Regions from separate parts of the Rathayibacter festucae DSM 15932 genome, predicted to be linked through region 1. Evidence: predicted binding sites of a transcription regulator. Region 1 holds the regulator's gene; the other holds the start of a gene.

Region 1 (9,295 bases):
CTCGTCCACGCCGAGCTCGGTCGCGGCCTGGATCGCCAGCTCGTCGCGGTCGCCCTTCGCGAGCGCCTGCACGAGCACGAGGCGCGGGCTCGGCGCGGGCACCTCCTCGACCGACTCGACCGCGAGGACGACCCGCGACGCCTCCGCGCTCTCGACGACGGCCACGGCGACCCGGCCTCGGCCGTCGCCGACGCGGACGCTCTCGCCCGCGCGGATCCGGCTCACGGTCGCGAGGTGGCGCGCCTCCGCGCCGGAGAGCTCCAGCCGGCCGCCGGCGACGAAGTCCCCGGAGTCGAGCGACTCGTCGATGTAGTGGTGCGCCACGCCGGATCCGGTCAGCCCAGGAAGCGGTCGCGGAGCTTGGAGAAGAGCCCCTGCTGGAAGTGCGTGAGGGCCGGCTTCTGTGGCTTGTAGTGCTTGGCGAACTCCTGCACCAGCTCGCGCTCGCGGTGCCCCAGCTTGGTGGGAGTGACGACCTGGATGCCGACGCGGAGGTCGCCGCGGCCGTTGCCGCGCAGCTTGGTGACGCCGCGGCCCTTGATCGTGACGATCTCGGTGCTCTGCGTGCCCGGCTTCACCTCGATCTCGATGTCGCCGTCGAGCGCCGCGAGGGTCGTCGTCGAGCCGAGGATCGCGTCCGTCATCTGCACCTCGAGGGTACAGAGCAGGTCGTCGCCGTTGCGGCTGAAGATGTCGTGGTGCTTGACCTTGATCTCGAGGTAGAGGTCGCCGCTCGGTCCGCCCGCCGGGCCGACCTCGCCGCTGCCGGGCATCTGCAGGCGGAGGCCCGTGTCGACACCCGCGGGGACGTCGACGGGGATGGTCCGGCGCGCGCGGACGCGGCCCTGGCCCTGGCAGGTGGAGCACGGGGTGGCGATGACGGTGCCGTAGCCGCGGCAGGTGCCGCAGGGGCTGGCCGTCATCACGTTGCCGAGCAGCGAGCGGACGGTGCGCTGGATCTGGCCCGAGCCGTGGCAGATGTCGCAGGTGACCGGCGAGGTGCCCGGCTGGCAGCACGAGCCCTGGCAGGTCTCGCAGAGCACGGCCGTGTCGACCTCGAGGTCGCGGTGGGTGCCGAAGATGACCTCGTCGAGCGAGACCTCGACGCGGAGCAGCGCGTCCTGGCCGCGCTCCCGGCGCGACCGCGGGCCGCGCGAGGAGCCCTGCGCGCCCTGGCCGAAGAACGTCTCGAAGATGTCGCCGAAGCCGCCGAAGCCCTGCCCGCCGCCGCCGGGGAAGCCGTCCTGCGGGCCGCGGTCGTACTGCTGGCGCTGCTGGGCGTCGCTCAGGACGTCGTAGGCGTGCGTGACGAGCTTGAAGCGCTCGGACGCGTCCGCGCTCGGGTTGACGTCGGGGTGCAGCTCGCGCGCGAGCCGGCGGTACGCCTTCTTGATCTCGTCGGCGGAGGCGTCTCGGTCGACGCCGAGGACTTCGTAGTGATCGGCCACAGGGGGCTTCGTCCTTCGTTCGTGGGTCGGTGCGCCGGGCACGGCGGACCTGTCGGGAGCCGGGGGTGTCCGGCGAGGGTCTGGGAGCGGGTCATTCCTCGCCGAGGAGGCGGGAGAGGTAGCGGGCGACGGCGCGGACCGCCGCGATGTTGCCGGAGTAGTCCATCCTGATCGGTCCGAGGACCCCCAGGCGCGAGACCTGGCCGCCGGCCGTGTTGTAGCCGCTGGTCAGCACGGAGGTCTCCTGGAGGCCGAACGGCGCGTTCTCGCGGCCGATGCGGACCGAGATGCCGCGCGGGTCCGGCGTCATCTCGGCGAAGAGGCGCAGCAGCTCGACCTGCTCCTCGATCGCCTCGAGAACGGGGTAGATGCTGCCGGAGAAGTCCTCCTCGGTGCGCACCAGGTTCGCGGCGCCCGCCATCACCAGGCGGTCCTGCCGGTTCGCGCCGACCTGCTCGAGCAGCGTCTGCACGACCGGGTCGACGACGTCGCGGCGCTCGGGGCTGAACTGCTCGGTCGCGCTCTGCAGCGTCTCCGCCGCAGCGGCGAGACCGAGCCCGAGAACGGCCGTGTTGAGCTTCGCCCGGATCTCGCCGAGCAGCAGCTCGTCGACGTCCTCGGGCGTCTCGAGCACGCGCTGGTCGACGCGGCCGGTGTCGGTGATCAGCACGGAGAGCAGCCGCCGCGGGGCGAGGGCGACCAGCTCGACGTGACGGATGCGCGCCGCGCCGAAGGAGGGGTACTGCACGAGCGCGACGCTGTTGGTGAGCTGCGAGAGCAGCCGCACCGTCCGCACGAGCACCTCGTCGAGGTCGGGGCTCTGGCCGAGGAAGGTCTCGATCGCCTGCCGCTGCGCCGCGGTCAGCGGGCGCAGGTCGGTCAGCTGGTCGACGAAGAGGCGGTAGCCCTTGTCGGTGGGGACGCGGCCGGAGGAGGTGTGCGGGGCCGCGATCAGCTCCTCCTCCTCGAGCTGCGCCATCTCGTTGCGGATGGTCGCCGCGGAGACGCCGAACGCGTGGCGCTCGACGATCGACTTGGAGCCCACCGGCTCGCGGTTCGCGACGTAGTCCTGCACGATCACGCGCAGGACCTGGAGACCGCGCTCCGTCACCATACGACCGACCTCCCGCCGGACTCCGGGTGCCTCGCGGCACGACCACCTCGGCGCCGTGGCGCCGCGCGGAGCTTGGCACTCCGCGAGATTGAGTGCCAATCATAACCGCGCAGGAGGAAGGAGGGCGGGGCTCGCCCAGGATCCGCCCCCGTCGCGACTCGCTCTCTGCCACGATGGACGCCGAGCGCCCGGGGTCGCCCGACGCGCCGATTCCTGAGACGGAGATCACCATGTCGGCCACCCCGCCCCCGCCGCCGCCCGCCTACTCGACGCCCGCCCCGCCGCTGAACCCGGCCGACGAGAAGACCTGGGCGATCGTCACCCACATCACGGGCATCTTCTTCAGCTTCATCCCGTCGCTGATCGTCTACCTCGTCTTCAAGGGCCGCGGGCCCTTCCTCGAGGCGCACGCGAAGACGGCGCTGAACTTCCACCTGACCACGCTGATCGCCTACGTCGCCGGGACGATCCTGAGCTTCGTGCTCGTCGGCTTCATCGTCTTCCTCGTCGTGCCGATCCTCGTGATCGTCTTCGCGATCATCGCCTCGGTGCGCGCCAGCGCCGGCGAGTACTACACGTACCCGCTGAGCATCCCCTTCTTCAAGTAGAGACGCCGCCTTCCATGCTGGTCGAGTAGCCGCCGCAGGCGGCGTATCGAGACCCACGCACATCGGACGGTGGATCTCGATACGCCCGCTCCGCGGGCTACTCGATCAACATGACCGAAAGCAGCCGCCGCAGGCGGGGCCACATGCTGGTCGAGTAGCCGCCGCAGGCGGCGTATCGAGACCCCCGTCCATCAGACGGAGGATCTCGATCCGCCCGCTCCGCGGGCCGCTCGATCAGCAGGGAGCGGTCCGGCTCAGCCGTCCGTCAGGCGGCGGACGACCGCGTCGGCCAGCAGCCGGCCGTGCAGGGTCAGCACGAGGCGCCCGCGGAGGGCGGCCCGGCCGTCGACGAGGCCGTCGGCGATCAGCCCCGCGACCTCGCGGCGCCGTTCCGGGTCGATCGCGTCGATCGGCAGCCCGTCCGCCAGGCGCGAGCGCAGCAGCACGTCCTCCACCCGGCGGGTCGCGGCGTCGAGGGTCTCCCGTCCGGCGGCCGGCGACGAGCCCGAGTGCAGCCGCTCGGCGTAGGCCGCCGGGTGCTTCACGTTCCACCAGCGCACCCCGCCGACGTGGCTGTGGGCACCGGGCCCGACGCCCCACCAGTCGTGCCCCAGCCAGTAGGACAGGTTGTGCCGCGACCGATGCGCGTCGTCGCGCGCCCAGTTGCTCACCTCGTACCAGGAGTAGCCGGCCGCGGCGAGCCGAGCATCCGCCAGCTCGTACATGTCGGCGGTCAGGTCGTCGTCCGGAGTCGCCACCTCGCCGCGGCGGATCTGCCGCGCGAGCTTCGTCCCGTCCTCCACGATCAGCGCGTACGCCGAGAGGTGGTCGGGCCGGTTGGCCAGCGCCGAGTCGAGCGAGCGCTCCCAGTCGACCAGCGACTCCCCCGGCGTGCCGTAGATCAGGTCGAGGCTGACCTGAAGCCCCGCCTCGCGCGCCCACTCGACGACGAGCGGCACGCGCTCGGGATCGTGGGTGCGCTCGAGCGTCGCGAGCACGTGCGGCACGGCCGACTGCATCCCGAAGCTGACCCGGGTGAACCCGGCGTCGGCCAGCTCGCGGAGGTAGGCGGCGTCGACCGAGTCCGGGTTCGCCTCCGTCGTGATCTCGGCGCCGTCGGCGACGCCGAAGTGCCGCCGGAGCCCGTCGAGCATGCGCACCAGATCGCGGGCGGGCAGCAGCGTCGGAGTCCCGCCGCCGAAGAACACGGTCGCCGCGGGACGCCTCGGCAGCCCGGCACTCGCGAGCACACCCTCGCCGAGCGCCATCTCGACGATCGCCTCGTCGGCGTAGTCCTGCTGCTTCGCGCCGCGCAGCTCGGTCGCGGTGTAGGTGTTGAAGTCGCAGTAGCCGCAGCGCACCCGGCAGAACGGGACGTGCACGTACAGCCCGAGGTCGCGGGTCTCCACGCCGTCGGCGACGGAGGCCGGCAGGAGTCCGTCGAGCGGCGCCGGGTCGGCGAGCGGGAGGGCGCTGCCCACGTCAGCTGACGCGCGCCGGCAGCAGCGCGCGCAGGTACTTCTTGACCTGCCGCTTCTGCACGACCCGCAGGACGGGGGTGCCGAGGCGGTAGAGGGCGGTGGAGGGCCGCGAGAAGACGCGGATGACGAGCCAGACCGAGTCGTCGGCGCGCTTCTCGACCACGAACGACTCCTCGCCGCTCTCCGGGTGGCCCTCGAGGGTGCCGTAGGCGAAGCCGACCTGGTCGGGCTCGTCCACGACGTAGACGACCCGCACGGGGGCGTTCACCGTCCGGCCGAGCAGCGTGATCTTGAGCACGGCCGTCACGCCGGCGGTGATGTAGGGCGTGCCGTCCGCCGAGAACTGCTCCTCGGTCGGGCGGCTGGCGAGGTCGATCGGGGTGCCGGCGGAGTCGAAGTTCACGCCGGTGTACTGCACGCCGCTGCCGGCGGTGATGTCGGTGACGGCGATGCCGCTGCCGCGCTGCACGCCCCACGTCATCAGCGACGCGGTCGTGATCGCGAAGCGCTCGGCGCCCGAGCCCAGGCGCGCCTCGAAGCGCTCGGCGGTGAAGCCGTCCGGCGGGTACTCGAGCAGATCCGGCGCGAGCGTGCCGCCGACCGCCGCGTAGGTGACCTGCGGCTGCCCCTCGAAGCTCGAGCGCCGGACGCTCACTTCTTGTCCTTCGTCTCGACGTCACCACTCAGGGCGGCGATGAACGCCTCCTGCGGGACCTCGACGCGGCCGACCATCTTCATGCGCTTCTTGCCCTCCTTCTGCTTCTCGAGCAGTTTGCGCTTGCGGGTGATGTCACCGCCATAGCACTTGGCGAGGACGTCCTTCCGCATCGCGCTGATCGACTCGCGCGCGATGATGCGAGCGCCGATCGCGGCCTGGATGGGCACCTCGAACTGCTGGCGCGGGATCAGCTTGCGCAGCCGTCCCGTCATCAGCACGCCGTAGGCGTAGGCCTTGTCGCGGTGGACGATCGCGCTGAACGCGTCGACCTGCTCGCCCTGCAGCAGGATGTCGACCTTCACCAGGTCGGCCTCCTGATCGCCGGCGGGCTCGTAGTCGAGCGAGGCGTAGCCGGCCGTCTTCGACTTGAGGTTGTCGAAGAAGTCGAAGACGATCTCGCCGAGGGGCATGTGGTAGCGGATCTCGACGCGGTCCTCGCCGAGGTACTCCATCCCGATCAGCGTGCCGCGACGGCTCTGGCAGAGCTCCATGATCGTGCCGACGTAGTCCTTCGGCGCGAGGATCGCGGCCCGGACGATCGGCTCGGTGACGCTGGCGATCTTGCCGACCGGGAACTCGCTCGGGTTGGTGACCGTGACGGTGCTCTTGTCGTCGGTGGTCACCTCGTAGATGACGGACGGCGCCGTGGTGATCAGGTCGAGGCCGAACTCGCGGTCGAGCCGCTCGGTGACGATCTCGAGGTGCAGCAGACCGAGGAAGCCGCAGCGGAAGCCGAAGCCGAGCGCGACCGAGGTCTCGGGCTCGTAGACGAGCGCCGCGTCGGAGAGCTTGAGCTTGTCCAGTGCCTCGCGGAGGTCGGGGTAGTCGCTGCCGTCGATCGGGTAGAGACCGGAGAACACCATCGGCAGCGGCTCGGTGTAGCCGGGCAGCGCCTCGGTGGCGGGCTTGGACGCGGTGGTGACGGTGTCGCCGACCTTCGACTGGCGGACGTCCTTCACGCCGGTGATCAGGTAGCCGACCTCGCCGACGCCGAGGCCCTTGGTGGAGACCGGCTCGGGGCTGGAGACGCCGATCTCGAGGATCTCGTGAGTGGCACGCGTCGACATCATCTGGATCTTCTCGCGCGGCGAGAGCTGACCGTCGATCATCCGGACGTAGGTGACGACGCCGCGGTAGGAGTCGTAGACGGAGTCGAAGATCATCGCGCGAGCGGGAGCGTTCTTGTCGCCGACCGGCGCGGGCACCAGCTCGGTGACGCGGTCGAGCAGAGCCTCGACGCCGACGCCGGTCTTGCCGGAGACGCGGAGGACGTCGGCCGGGTCGCCGCCGATGAGGCTCGCGAGCTCGGCCGCGTACTTCTCCGGGTCGGCGGCGGGGAGGTCGATCTTGTTGAGGACCGGGATGATCGCCAGGTCGTTCTCGAGCGCGAGGTAGAGGTTCGCGAGGGTCTGCGCCTCGATGCCCTGCGCGGCGTCGACCAGCAGGATCGCGCCCTCGCAAGCGGCGAGCGAGCGGCTGACCTCGTAGGAGAAGTCGACGTGACCGGGGGTGTCGATCATGTTGAGCGCGAAGGTCTGTCCGTCGCGCTCCCAGGGCATGCGCACGGCCTGCGACTTGATCGTGATGCCGCGCTCGCGCTCGATGTCCATCCGATCGAGGTACTGCGCGCGCATCGCGCGGTCCTCGACCACGCCCGTGATGCCGAGCATGCGATCGGCGAGCGTGGACTTGCCGTGATCGATGTGGGCGATGATGCAGAAGTTGCGGATGGACGCCGGATCGGTCGCGGCGGGCTCGAGCCCGAGGTGTGCACGTGGAGACATCGTGCGTCCAGTGTCCCACGGCCGGGGTGCGGCGGCGGGCGAGGGGCCGGGACCGGCCGGATGCGGTGCAGAACGTCAGCTGTGGAGGGGACTCGTCGCCGATGGGCGATGAGCGCGGTTCTCCGCTGATGTTCTGCGGCAGTCCTCGCTAGAGGTCGAGTCCGTAGGTGCGCGTGGGCTCGATCCTGGGCGGGTTCTCGCGCTCGGGGAGCCGGACGAAGCCCATGCTCTCGTAGAGGGCGTGCGCGGCGAGCATGTCGGTGCCGCTGTTCATGACCACGCGCTGGAGTCCCCGCTCGACGGCGAGCATCACCACGAACTCGGTGAGCAGGCGGCCCAGCCCGCGGCCGCGCGCCTCCGGAGCGACCGCCAGCAGCCGCCAGTCGAGCTCACCCGGGCGACCGAGGGAGTAGAGGTTGGCGCCGGGAGCCGCGGTGGTGACGGTCGCGAGGATCGCGCCGGCCTCCTCCGCGACCCAGACCTCGCCCTCGCGGTCGTGCCGGGCGACATCGGCGACGTCCGCCGCGTACTCCTCCCCCAGCTCGTAGTCGTGGGCATAGGCGGCGAGGCGCAGGCGGGAGACCTCGGCGTACTCCTCCGGGCGCACCCGGCGGACCAGGACGTCGTCGGCGCTCATGCGCTCGCCGCCGCGGTCGGGGCCGGCAGGGCGCGCAGCCCGTGCTCGAGGTCGGCGGGGTCGGCCGCGAGGCAGACGCGGATCCAGCCCTCACCGGTGCGCCCGAAGGCACTGCCCGGCGCGACGGCGACGAGGGTCTCGAGCAGGAACGCCTCGGCCCAGGAGGCGACGTCGCCGTCGCTCGCGTGCGAGACGTCGATCCAGAGGTAGAAGGCGCCCTCCGGCTCGCGGAAGCGGATGCCGCGCTCGTCGAGCAGCGCCGTCGCGAGCCGCAGGTTGGCGAGGTAGTGCGCGGAGGCGTCGGCGACCGCGTCCTGCGGCCCGGTCAGCGCCGCGAGGGCCGCGCGCTGGTCGGGCGTCGCGACGCAGCTGATCGACGCCTCCTGGACGGTGACCATCGTGGAGGTCAGGCCGGGCGGGGTGACCAGGTAGCCGACGCGGACGCCGGTCATCGCGTAGGTCTTCGAGAGCGAGAAGACGCTGAAGACGCGGTCGTCGTCGTGGCCGGCCTCTTGCGCGAGCGCGGCGAGGCTCACGTGCGGGCGGCCGTAGGTGAAGCACTCGTAGACCTCGTCGCTGATGATCCAGAGGTCGTGGCGGCGCGCGAAGTCCAGCAGCCGCTCGAGCATCGGCCGCGGCAGGACGATGCCGAGCGGGTTCGACGGGCTGTTCACGATGATCGCGCGGGTGCGATCGGTGACGATCCGCTCGAGCTCGTCGAGATCGGGGAGGAAGCCGTTCTCGGCGCGCAGCGTGTAGGGCACCGGGACGGCGCCGATCATCCGCGCGTTCATCGTGAAGGTGGTGTAGCCGGGGTCGGGCAGGAGCACCTCGTCGCCGGGGCCGAGCGTCAGCGTCATCGCCTGGTACAGCGCCTGCGTGGCGCCGACCGTGACCCAGACCTGCTCGACGTCGGCACGGAACCCGTTGTCGCGGGCGAGCTTGGCGACGATCGCGCGCCGCAGCTCCATCAGGCCGCCGTTCGGGCCGTAGCCGGTGTCGTCCGCGGCCCAGGCGGCACGGGCCGCCTCGATGATGTGCGGTGCGACGGCGACGTCGGGCTCCCCCACGGCGAGCAGCGTCACGCCGTCCAGGCGGAGGGCGATCTCGAACAGCCGGCGGATGCCCGAGGGCGGAACGGCGGGGATGTGATCGGCGAGTCGGGGCATCGCTGGTCAGGCTACTGGCGGGCTCCTCCCGCGAGATGCCACTTGCGTACGCCTCGCGCGGCGTGTCGCGTACGCAAGTGGCATCTCGCGGGAGGGGACGGGGCGTGGGCGGCGGGCGCGGCGCGGTTGAAGGGTGGCGGCGGGTGCGCTAAAGTTCCTTGTTGGCTTGCGCTCCACCATTGGCGTGTGTGGAGTGATTCAGAAGCCGGCGACCTCCAGTCGCACCGGGATGGCGTTTCCACGCCACCGGAAGGGGCACTCCGTCGAGTAGCCGGCTGCACACACATCCGAGAAGAAGGTAATAGACGTGGCAAACATCAAGTCGCAGATCAAGCG
Region 2 (9,295 bases), 550 kb from region 1:
CGTAGGTGGCGGTGTAGGAGTCGAGGTCGTTCAGCAGGCGGCGCGCCTGGTTCTCCTGCGCGTCCAGCCCGGTCAGCCGCAGCAGGCGGCGCTGGTGGTGGCCCGCGTCGACGACCTTCGGCTGGATCCGCACAGTGGAGCCCGCCTCGTCGGTCTTGATCGCGAGCTCCTCGATGTCGAAGCCCAGCTCGTTGAGCCGGTTCACCCGGTCGTTGATGCGCCAGCGCTCGGAGGTCGAGAACGACTCCGCCCCGGTCAGCTCCTTCCAGAGACTGCGGTAGGCCGCGACGATGCCGTCGGACACCGTGATCGGGTCGAGGTCGTCGTCGACGCGGCCGCCCGCCTCGAGGTCCAGCAGCTCGCCGGCGATGTTGACCCGGGCGATCTCGAGGTCGTTCTCGCGCTGGCCGTTGGAGAGTCCGCCCGAGTAGAGCTGCCCGGTCTCCGCGTCCACGAGGTACGCCGCGAAGGCGCCCGCGTCGCGCCGGAACAGCGTGTTCGAGAGCGAGACGTCGCCCCAGAAGAAGCCGATGACGTGCAGGCGCACCAGCAGCAGCGCCAGCGCGTCGACGAGGCGGGTGGCCGTGTCGGGACGCAGCGTCTGCGAGAACAGCGCGCGGTAGGGGAGCGAGAACTTGAGGTGCCGGGTCACCAGCACGGCGGGCAGCTCGTCGCCCTCGTCGTCGGTGCGGTTCGTGATCACGGCGCCCGGCACGACGCACGGGACGTCGAGCCGCTGCAGGGTCTTGAGCATCTCGTACTCGCGCCGCGACATCTCCGCCGTCGTCTCCTTCACGGCGACGACGTGGCCGGAGAGGTGCGCGAAGCGGACCGTGTGCCGCGAGATGCCCTTGGGCAGCGCGGCGATGTACTCGTCGGGCCAGTCGTTCAGCCGCAGGTTCCACGGCAGGTCGAGGAGGGCGGGGTCGACCGTGGCCGAGGTGATGTTGAGGGAGCCGGACATGGCGCGCCGTTCGTGTCGGGAGTCGGACGGTGGAGGGGCCCGGACGAACGCTGCCGCCGCCTCGGAGGAGACGGCGGCAGCGTGTGCGCGGGGGCGGAGCCTAGGAGAGGCGCAGTCCCGACTCGCCGTCGAAGATGTGCACGCGGTGGTTCGCGGTCACGTAGACGCGGTCGCCCGCGGTCGGGTGCACGCGGCCGTCGACGCGCGCGACGATGTCGGTGCGGCGACCCTCGACCTCGGTGTGGCCGTAGAGGTAGCCGTCCGAGCCGAGCTCCTCGATCAGGTCGACCTCGATCGGCAGGCCGCCGGGCTGGGTCGAGACGGTGACGTCCTCGGGGCGCACGCCGAGCGTGACGACCTTCTGGGTGGTCTTCGCGAGCGCCTCGCGGGCGATCGGGAGGACCGTGTCGCCGAACTTGACGCCGCCGTCGGTGACGTCCGCGTGGAACAGGTTCATCGCGGGCGAGCCGATGAAGCCGGCGACGAAGACGTTGTTCGGGTTCTCGTAGAGGTCGCGGGGCGTGCCGACCTGCTGGAGCAGTCCGTCCTTGAGGACCGCGATGCGGTCGCCCATGGTGAGCGCCTCGGTCTGGTCGTGGGTGACGTAGACCGTGGTGATGCCCAGGCGGCGCTGGAGCGTGCCGATCTGCGTGCGGGTCTGGACGCGGAGCTTGGCGTCGAGGTTCGACAGCGGCTCGTCCATGAGGAACACCTGCGGCTTGCGGACGATGGCGCGGCCCATCGCGACGCGCTGACGCTGGCCACCCGAGAGGGCCTTCGGCTTGCGGTTCAGGTAGGGCTCGAGGTCGAGCATCTTCGCGGCCTCGAGGACCCGCGCGGCGCGCTCGTCCTTGTTGATGCCGGCGATCTTGAGCGCGAAGCCCATGTTCTCGGCGACCGACATGTGCGGGTAGAGCGCGTAGTTCTGGAAGACCATCGCGATGTCGCGGTCCTTCGGCGGAACGTCCGTGACGTTGCGGTCGCCGATCAGGATGCGGCCCTCGTTGACCTCTTCGAGGCCGGCGAGCATGCGCAGGGAGGTGGACTTGCCGCAGCCGGAGGGGCCGACGAGGACGAGGAACTCGCCGTCTCCGACCTCGAGGTTCAGCTTGTCGACCGAGGCACGCGTGGCCCCGGGGTAGACGCGGGACGCGTTGTCATAGGTTACGGACGCCATTGTTCTTGCTCCTTCACCGGCAGGTACGTGCCGGACGATCCGAGTGAATGGAAGTGACGGTCGTCGTCGCGTGGGCGACTCCGACCAACCGTCACAGTATGCCACGCGCCACCGGACGGGGGGAGCCGCGGTCCGACGGCGGGCGCCGGGACCCGGCGGTATCCGTCGTTTGGAGGTTTCCCAGGGCTCGCGCGTAGGATTCCGGCGAGTCGCAGCCCGGCGGCACTTCCCCTCTCATTCGGAGCGTTCTTGTCATGACCATCGGCGGAGCCAACGACCGTCTCTCGAAGAACCAGCGTCGAGAGGCCGCGCGCGAGAAGGCCCGTCGACTCCGCGAGCAGCAGAAGCGCCGCGACCGCGTCAGCCGCTTCGCCCTGCAGGGCGGACTCGCGATCGTGGTGATCGCCATCGTCGCGGTCGTCGTCTTCGCCGTCACCTCGAGCATCCGCCCGGCCGGCCCGGGCCCCGCCAACATGGCGAGCGACGGCGTCCTCGTCACCGAGGGCCTCGTCGCCTCGACCACCCCGGCGATCCCGGCCGACGGCACCCCGACCCCGAGCGTGCTCGACACCTCCACGGGCACCGTCGACATCCGGGTGTACCTCGACTACCTCTGCCCCTACTGCGGCCAGTTCGAGCAGACAAACGGCGACCAGATCAAGGAGTGGGTCACCAGCGGTGCCGCCATGGTCGAGATCCACCCGATCGCCATCCTGACCACCCGCTCGAACGGCACCAAGTACTCGGAGCGCGCGGCCAACGCCGCGGCCTGCGTCGCCGACCGGTCGCCCGACTCCTTCTTCGACTTCAACGCGGCGCTGTTCGCCGAGCAGCCGGCTGAGGGCACCGACGGCCTCTCCGACGACCAGCTCAAGCAGGCCGCCGCCGACGCGGGTGTCGAGGACACCGCCGCGGTGAACTCCTGCATCGACGACCAGTCCTTCGTCAGCTGGGTGCGCGCGGCCACGGAGCGCGCCACTTCCGGCCCGCTGCCGGGCACCGAGGTCGCGTCCGTCTCGGGCACCCCGACGGTCCTCGTCAACGGCGAGGCGTACACCGGCTCGCTGACCGACGCCGACGCCTTCAGCTCGTTCGTGCTCTCGGCCGCCGCCGACACCTACTCGTCGGCCACGCCGACCCCGACGCCCGCCGCGGGCTAGGCCGCGGACCCGCCGAGACGGGTCGGAGCACAGGAAGGGCCCCGGGAGACCGGGGCCCTTCGTCGTGCACCTCGGGAGGCCTGAGCCCGGTCGCCGCAGGGGGAGGCGCTCCGGGGAGGAGGACGGCCCGCGATCGCGCGACAGCCGGTTCCGCGCCTCCGCGTCGGCCGCTCGCTCTCGTGGATAGGCTCACCCGATCTCACCGGGGGGCCGCCATGACAACGCCGCCGATCGTCACGCCGACGACCGCCAGGACACCGATCTTCGAGGGTGTCCAGGCCCTGCGCTTCGTCGCGGCTCTCCTGGTCGTGATCACGCACGCCACGTTCTACGCGCACGAGCGCCTCGACGACTCGATCACCGTCTGGAACGGCGCCGCCGCGGGTGTCGACGTCTTCTTCGTCGTCTCCGGCTTCGTGATGGCGGTCACCGCGGGTCCCTTCGAGGTGAGGGGCGGCTGGCGGTTCTTCGCCGTCCGCCGCGTGATTCGGATCGTCCCGCTGTACTGGATCGCCACGACCCTGAAGATCGCGTCGATCCTCGTCCTGCCCGGGGCAGTGCTGCACGCCGCCCTCACCCCGTGGTCAGGAGTCGCGTCCTACCTCTTCCTGCCCGCCCGCAATCCCGACGGCGCGGTGGAGCCGCTCCTCGGCGTCGGCTGGACCCTCACCTACGAGACGGCCTTCTACGCGGTCTTCGCGCTCGGGCTGCTCCTGCGGCGGAACGTCCTCGTGTTCGCGTCGACGGTCGTGCTCGTCGTCGCGTCCGGCCATCTCCTCCGCCCGGCCGAGGACTGGCCGGCCTGGGCGGTCTACTTCGATCCGCTCGTCCTGTACTTCGCGATCGGCATGGCGATCGGGAGGATCCCCATGCTTTCGCGCGCGCGCCGCGGCCTGCTCCTCGCGCTGGGCGCCGCCGTCGTGTTCACCGTCGTCGCGGCTCTCGCACCGGAGGGGATCTCCTGGCAGCGCGACGCGCTCTTCCGGAAGGGGATCGTCACCGCCGCGTTCGTCGCGGTGGTCCTGGCCGAACCGCTCTTCCGGCGGCTCGCATCGCGTCGTGGCGCGAACCGCGTCCTCCGGCGACCGCTGCTCGCCCTGGGCGAGGCGTCCTACAGCCTGTACCTCTTCCATCCCCTGATCGGGCCGGTCGTGCCCGCCGTCCTGGCACTGATCGGCCTGCGAGCGGGAGTGCTCTCCGTGGCCGGCACGATCGCCGTCTCGCTGGTCGCCGGGCTCGTGATCCACCGCTGGGTCGAGAGGCCGCTCACGCGGAGGCTGCGAGGGCTGCCGTACGCCGGACTGCCGCCGGACGGCCTGACGCAGCAGGGTGTCGTGGAGGAGCGGCCGGCCGATCGGCCGCTCACGAGACCGCCTCGGAGCCGACGACGGGACTTGAACCCGTAACCGCCCGATTACAAGTCGGGTGCGCTACCAATTGCGCCACGTCGGCAGGTGCGTGTCCGCACCGGGCCACCCTATCGCGGGGCCGGAAGCCGCCTCGGCTCCGGCCCGCGCGGGCGGATCACGGCTCGAGGATGCTCAGGTGCCGCTCGGCCGGCGTCGGCCGCTTCGGCCCGCCGATCTTGCCGTCGGGCCGGCCGACGTAGAGCCAGCCGAGGAGCTCCTCGCCCTTCTCCAGGCGGTGCGCCTTCCGCACGGCCTTGGCGCGGGTGTACGAGCCGGTGCGCCAGAAGACGCCCCACCCGGCCTCGTCGAGCAGCAGGCTGAGCAGGTGCGCGACGCCCGAGGCGACGGCCTCCTGCTCCCAGGCGGGCACCTTCGACTTCTTCACGCTCACGACGACCGCGAGGAGGAGGGAGGCGCGGTGCGTCTTCTCGATGTGCTTGCGCGCGTCCTTCTTGTCGCCGGACGCGGCGGCGAAGCTGCGCCCGATGCGGTCGCGCGCCGCCCCGCGGATCTCGATGACCCGCCACGGCCGGAGCGAGCTGTGGTCCGCGAGCCGCGAGGCGGCCGAGACGTACGCCGCGATCTCCTCGTGCCCCGGCGCCTCCGCGGTCACCTTCGAGCGGGAGCGCCGGGCCAGGACGGCCTCGAGCACGGGAGTCGCGGCCACGGTCACTCGCCCTCGGTCGTGAAGTTCATCGCGATCGAGTTCATGCAGTAGCGGTCTCCCGTGGGCGTGCCGAAGCCGTCCGGGAAGACGTGACCCAGGTGCGAGCCGCAGTTGGCGCAGCGGACCTCGGTGCGGACCATGCCCAGGGTGCTGTCCTCGATGAGCTGCACCGCGTCGGGGCGGATGGACTCGTAGAAGCTCGGCCAGCCGCAGCCGGAGTCGAACTTGGTGCCGCTCTTGAACAGCTCGGCGTGGCACGCCGCGCAGGTGTAGAGCCCCTCGCGGTGCTCGTCGAGCAGCTCGCCGGTCCACGGGCGCTCGGTGGCGGCCTGGCGCAGCACCGAGTACTGCTCGCGGTCGAGCTCCTCGCGCCACTCGGCGTCGGTCTTGTTCACGGAATACGACGACATGGGTCTCCCTAGGAATCCTGGTCAGTGTACGGGGGAGGGCGCTCCCCTCTCCTCTCGTAAACTCTCCGCCGTGCAGCTGAATTCCGTGATCTCGAAGGCGTGGAGCGAACTCACGACCGAGGAGGTCTACGCGTTCGCGCGGCTGCGGACCGATGTGTTCCTGCGCGAGCAGCGGGTCGACGACGAGGAGCTCGACGGCCGCGATCTGGAGCCGACGACGCGGCACTGGTGGATCGCCGACGAGCGCGGCACGGCCGCCTACCTCCGCACCCTCCGGGACGAGCGGCCCGAGCACCGCGACGCCCACCGGGTGATCGGGCGGGTGGTGACCCGGGCCGACCGACGCGGGGAGGGCCTCGCCCACCGGCTGGTGAGCGCGGTCCTGGAGCGCCACGGGGACGAGCCGCTCCTGCTCCACGCGCAGTCGTACATCGCGGGCCTCTACGCGCGGTCGGGCTTCGAGCCGTTCGGCGACGAGTTCGACGAGGCGGGCATCCCGCACATCGGCATGTACCGGAGCGCCTCAGCCGCCGCCGAGCCGTCCCTCCCTACTGTGGAGGGATGAGCAGGGCCACGGACGTCGAGCGCAGCACGGGCTCCGTCCTGTCCGAGCGGGACCGCCGCGTCCTCGAGTTCGAGGGCGAGTGGACGGCCCGCGCCGGGGACAAGGACGACGCGATCCGCGAGAGGTTCGGCCTCTCGGTCGCCCGCTACTATCAGGTGCTCAGCGCGGTTCTGGCCTCACCGGCCGCCCTCGCGCACGACCCGATGCTCGTCAAGCGGCTGCAGCGCATCCGCGACGGGCGCGCCGGCGCCCGCGCCGCGCGCCGCCTCGGGCGCCCCGAGTAGGCGAGCTGCTCGGGCCCACGAACGGAAGGCCGGCCGTACCGACGATGACCACCACCGCTCCGAAGGACCGCTTCGACGAGATCCCGGCCACCGAGGGCCGCGTCGGCGCCCACCGCCGCCCGCCCGCCCCGCACGCCCGCGCGGTCGCGCTGGCCTGGGCGGCCCTGGCCACCGGAGTGATCGTGCTGCTCGGCTTCATCGGACTGCTGGTGATCGACAACCGGGTGCAGTTCAACGACGTCTTCACGCCGCCCACCGGCATCGCCGAGACGGAGGCGACCCCTGCGGTCACCCCCACGGTCGACCCGGCCCTCGCGCTCGCGGTCCTGAACGGGACGGCGACGGCGGGCCTCGCCGCGAACGCCGGGGACGCGCTGGCCGCGGCGGGCTGGAGCGTGCCCACGGTCGCGAACGCGAACACCGAGGAGGAGACGGCCACGACGATCTACTACACCGACCCCGCGCTCGAGGGCGCGGCGCTCGGTGTCGCTCAGTCGCTCGGCGTCGGCACGCCGGCTCTGACGCAGGACTTCGTCGAGACCGGATCCGTCGTCGTCGTGCTCGGCTCGGACTATCCGCCGCAGTAGCGCGGCGGCGCGGACGCCCCCGGAGCACCCCCTCGGGGCGTGTCCCGGGGGCGTTCTGTTTCCGGCACGTTTAATTCATGTTGAATCCCGGACAACTCTTTCCCACGGGCGCTTTCCGCCCCATTCCGGGCCGAAACGCTGGCTTATGCTCCCTAATCAGGCACCTGCGCATCGCTCGTGTCGCAGGCAGCACAGCACTTTGGGAGTGAGAGATGGCGAACGGAACCGTCAAGTGGTTCAACTCTGAGAAGGGCTACGGCTTCATCACGGTCGACGGCGGCGGGCAGGACGTGTTCGTCCACTACTCCGCCATCGACATGTCGGGATACAAGGTCCTCGAAGAGGGCCAGCACGTCGCGTTCGAGGTCGGCACCGGGTCCAAGGGCCCGCAGGCCGAATCGGTGCGCGTGGTCTGAAGCCCCCGCCCTGCCTGGAGCCGTCGTCCGCCTCGTGCGGGCGGCGGCTCCTCGCGTTGCGCCAGGCGCCGGCGTCACTTGCACTCCTCCCGGGTGAGTGCCAGAATCGCTGTTGGCACTCGCTCCAGTCGAGTGCCAACGACGGAATTCCCCTGACGTCCGGGAGGGACGAAGAACACACATGGCCAAGATCATTGCTTTTGACGAAGAAGCCCGCCGCGGCCTCGAGCGTGGACTCAACACCCTGGCCGATGCGGTCAAGGTGACCCTCGGCCCGCGCGGCCGCAACGTCGTGCTCGAGAAGAAGTGGGGAGCCCCCACCATCACGAACGACGGCGTCTCGATCGCCAAGGAGATCGAGCTCGACGAGCCGTACGAGAAGATCGGCGCCGAGCTCGTCAAGGAGGTCGCCAAGAAGACCGACGACGTCGCCGGCGACGGCACCACCACCGCGACCGTCCTCGCCCAGGCGCTCGTCCGCGAGGGCCTGCGCAACGTCGCGGCCGGCGCCGACCCGATCAGCCTGAAGAAGGGCATCGAGAAGGCCGTCAAGGCCGTCACCGCCGAGCTCGTCGCCGGCGCCAAGGCGATCGAGACCAAGGAAGAGATCGCGGCCACGGCCTCCATCTCCGCCGCGGACCCCGAGATCGGCGCGATCATCGCCGAGGCGATCGACAAGGTCGGCAAGGAGGGCGTCGTCACCGTCGAGGAGTCGAACACCTTCGGCACCGAGCTCGAGCTGACCGAGGGCATGCGCTTCGACAAGGGCTACCTGTCGCAGTACTTCGTCACGGACCCCGACCGCCAGGAGGCCGTGTTCGAGGACCCGTACATCCTGATCGTCAACTCCAAGGTCTCGAACATCAAGGACCTCCTCCCCGTCGTCGACAAGGTGATCCAGGCGGGCAAGCAGCTGCTGATCATCGCCGAGGACGTCGACGGCGAGGCGCTGGCGACCCTGGTCGTCAACAAGATCCGCGGCATCTTCAAGTCGGTCGCCGTCAAGGCCCCGGGCTTCGGCGACCGTCGCAAGGCGCAGCTCCAGGACATCGCGATCCTCACCGGTGGCCAGGTCATCTCCGAGGAGGTCGGCCTCAAGCTCGAGAACGTCACCCTCGACCTGCTCGGCTCGGCCCGCAAGGTCGTCATCACCAAGGACGAGACCACGATCGTCGAGGGTGCCGGCGACGCCGAGGCCATCGCCGGTCGCGTCGCGCAGATCCGCGGCGAGATCGAGAACACCGACAGCGACTACGACCGCGAGAAGCTCCAGGAGCGTCTCGCGAAGCTCGCCGGTGGCGTCGCGGTCATCAAGGCCGGAGCTGCGACCGAGGTCGAGCTCAAGGAGCGCAAGCACCGCATCGAGGACGCCGTCCGCAACGCGAAGGCCGCCGTCGAGGAGGGCATCGTCGCCGGTGGTGGCGTCGCCCTCATCCAGGCCGGCAAGCTCGCCTTCGAGAAGCTCGAGCTGGTCGGAGACGAGGCGACCGGCGCGAACATCGTCAAGGTCGCAATCGACGCGCCGCTCAAGCAGATCGCGCTGAACGCCGGTCTCGAGCCGGGCGTCGTCGCCGCCAAGGTCCGCGAGCTGCCCACCGGACACGGCCTCAACGCCGCGACCGGCGAGTACGTCGACCTGATCGCCGCCGGCATCAT

The links. The regulator HrcA, encoded in region 1, represses chaperone genes, less so after heat shock. The targets are predictions, from matches to a motif close to TTNGCACTCGNNNNNNNCGAGTGCNAA.
Region 2: the regulator HrcA is predicted to act here: its motif matches at 7,752-7,778, upstream of groL (chaperonin GroEL).

Annotation. Positions count from the first base shown of each region.
Region 1 is NZ_CP028137.1:852,775-862,069, reverse strand. It holds gene C1I64_RS04015 (16S rRNA (uracil(1498)-N(3))-methyltransferase) at 1-324, opposite strand, end outside; gene dnaJ (molecular chaperone DnaJ) at 336-1,448, opposite strand; gene hrcA (heat-inducible transcriptional repressor HrcA) at 1,540-2,562, opposite strand; gene C1I64_RS04000 (DUF4870 domain-containing protein) at 2,793-3,170, shown strand; gene hemW (radical SAM family heme chaperone HemW) at 3,425-4,651, opposite strand; gene C1I64_RS03990 (DUF1990 family protein) at 4,653-5,306, opposite strand; gene lepA (translation elongation factor 4) at 5,303-7,153, opposite strand; gene C1I64_RS03980 (GNAT family N-acetyltransferase) at 7,302-7,790, opposite strand; gene C1I64_RS03975 (pyridoxal phosphate-dependent aminotransferase) at 7,787-8,959, opposite strand; gene rpsT (30S ribosomal protein S20) at 9,267-9,295, shown strand, end outside.
Region 2 is NZ_CP028137.1:306,194-315,488, forward strand. It holds gene C1I64_RS01520 (DUF4032 domain-containing protein) at 1-964, opposite strand, end outside; gene C1I64_RS01525 (ABC transporter ATP-binding protein) at 1,065-2,141, opposite strand; gene C1I64_RS01530 (DsbA family protein) at 2,396-3,301, shown strand; gene C1I64_RS01535 (acyltransferase family protein) at 3,517-4,707, shown strand; tRNA gene C1I64_RS01540 (tRNA-Thr) at 4,681-4,753, opposite strand; gene C1I64_RS01545 (nitroreductase family protein) at 4,826-5,383, opposite strand; gene msrB (peptide-methionine (R)-S-oxide reductase MsrB) at 5,380-5,787, opposite strand; gene C1I64_RS01555 (GNAT family N-acetyltransferase) at 5,858-6,352, shown strand; gene C1I64_RS01560 (DUF3263 domain-containing protein) at 6,349-6,636, shown strand; gene C1I64_RS01565 (LytR C-terminal domain-containing protein) at 6,681-7,223, shown strand; gene C1I64_RS01570 (cold-shock protein) at 7,436-7,639, shown strand; gene groL (chaperonin GroEL) at 7,821-9,295, shown strand, end outside.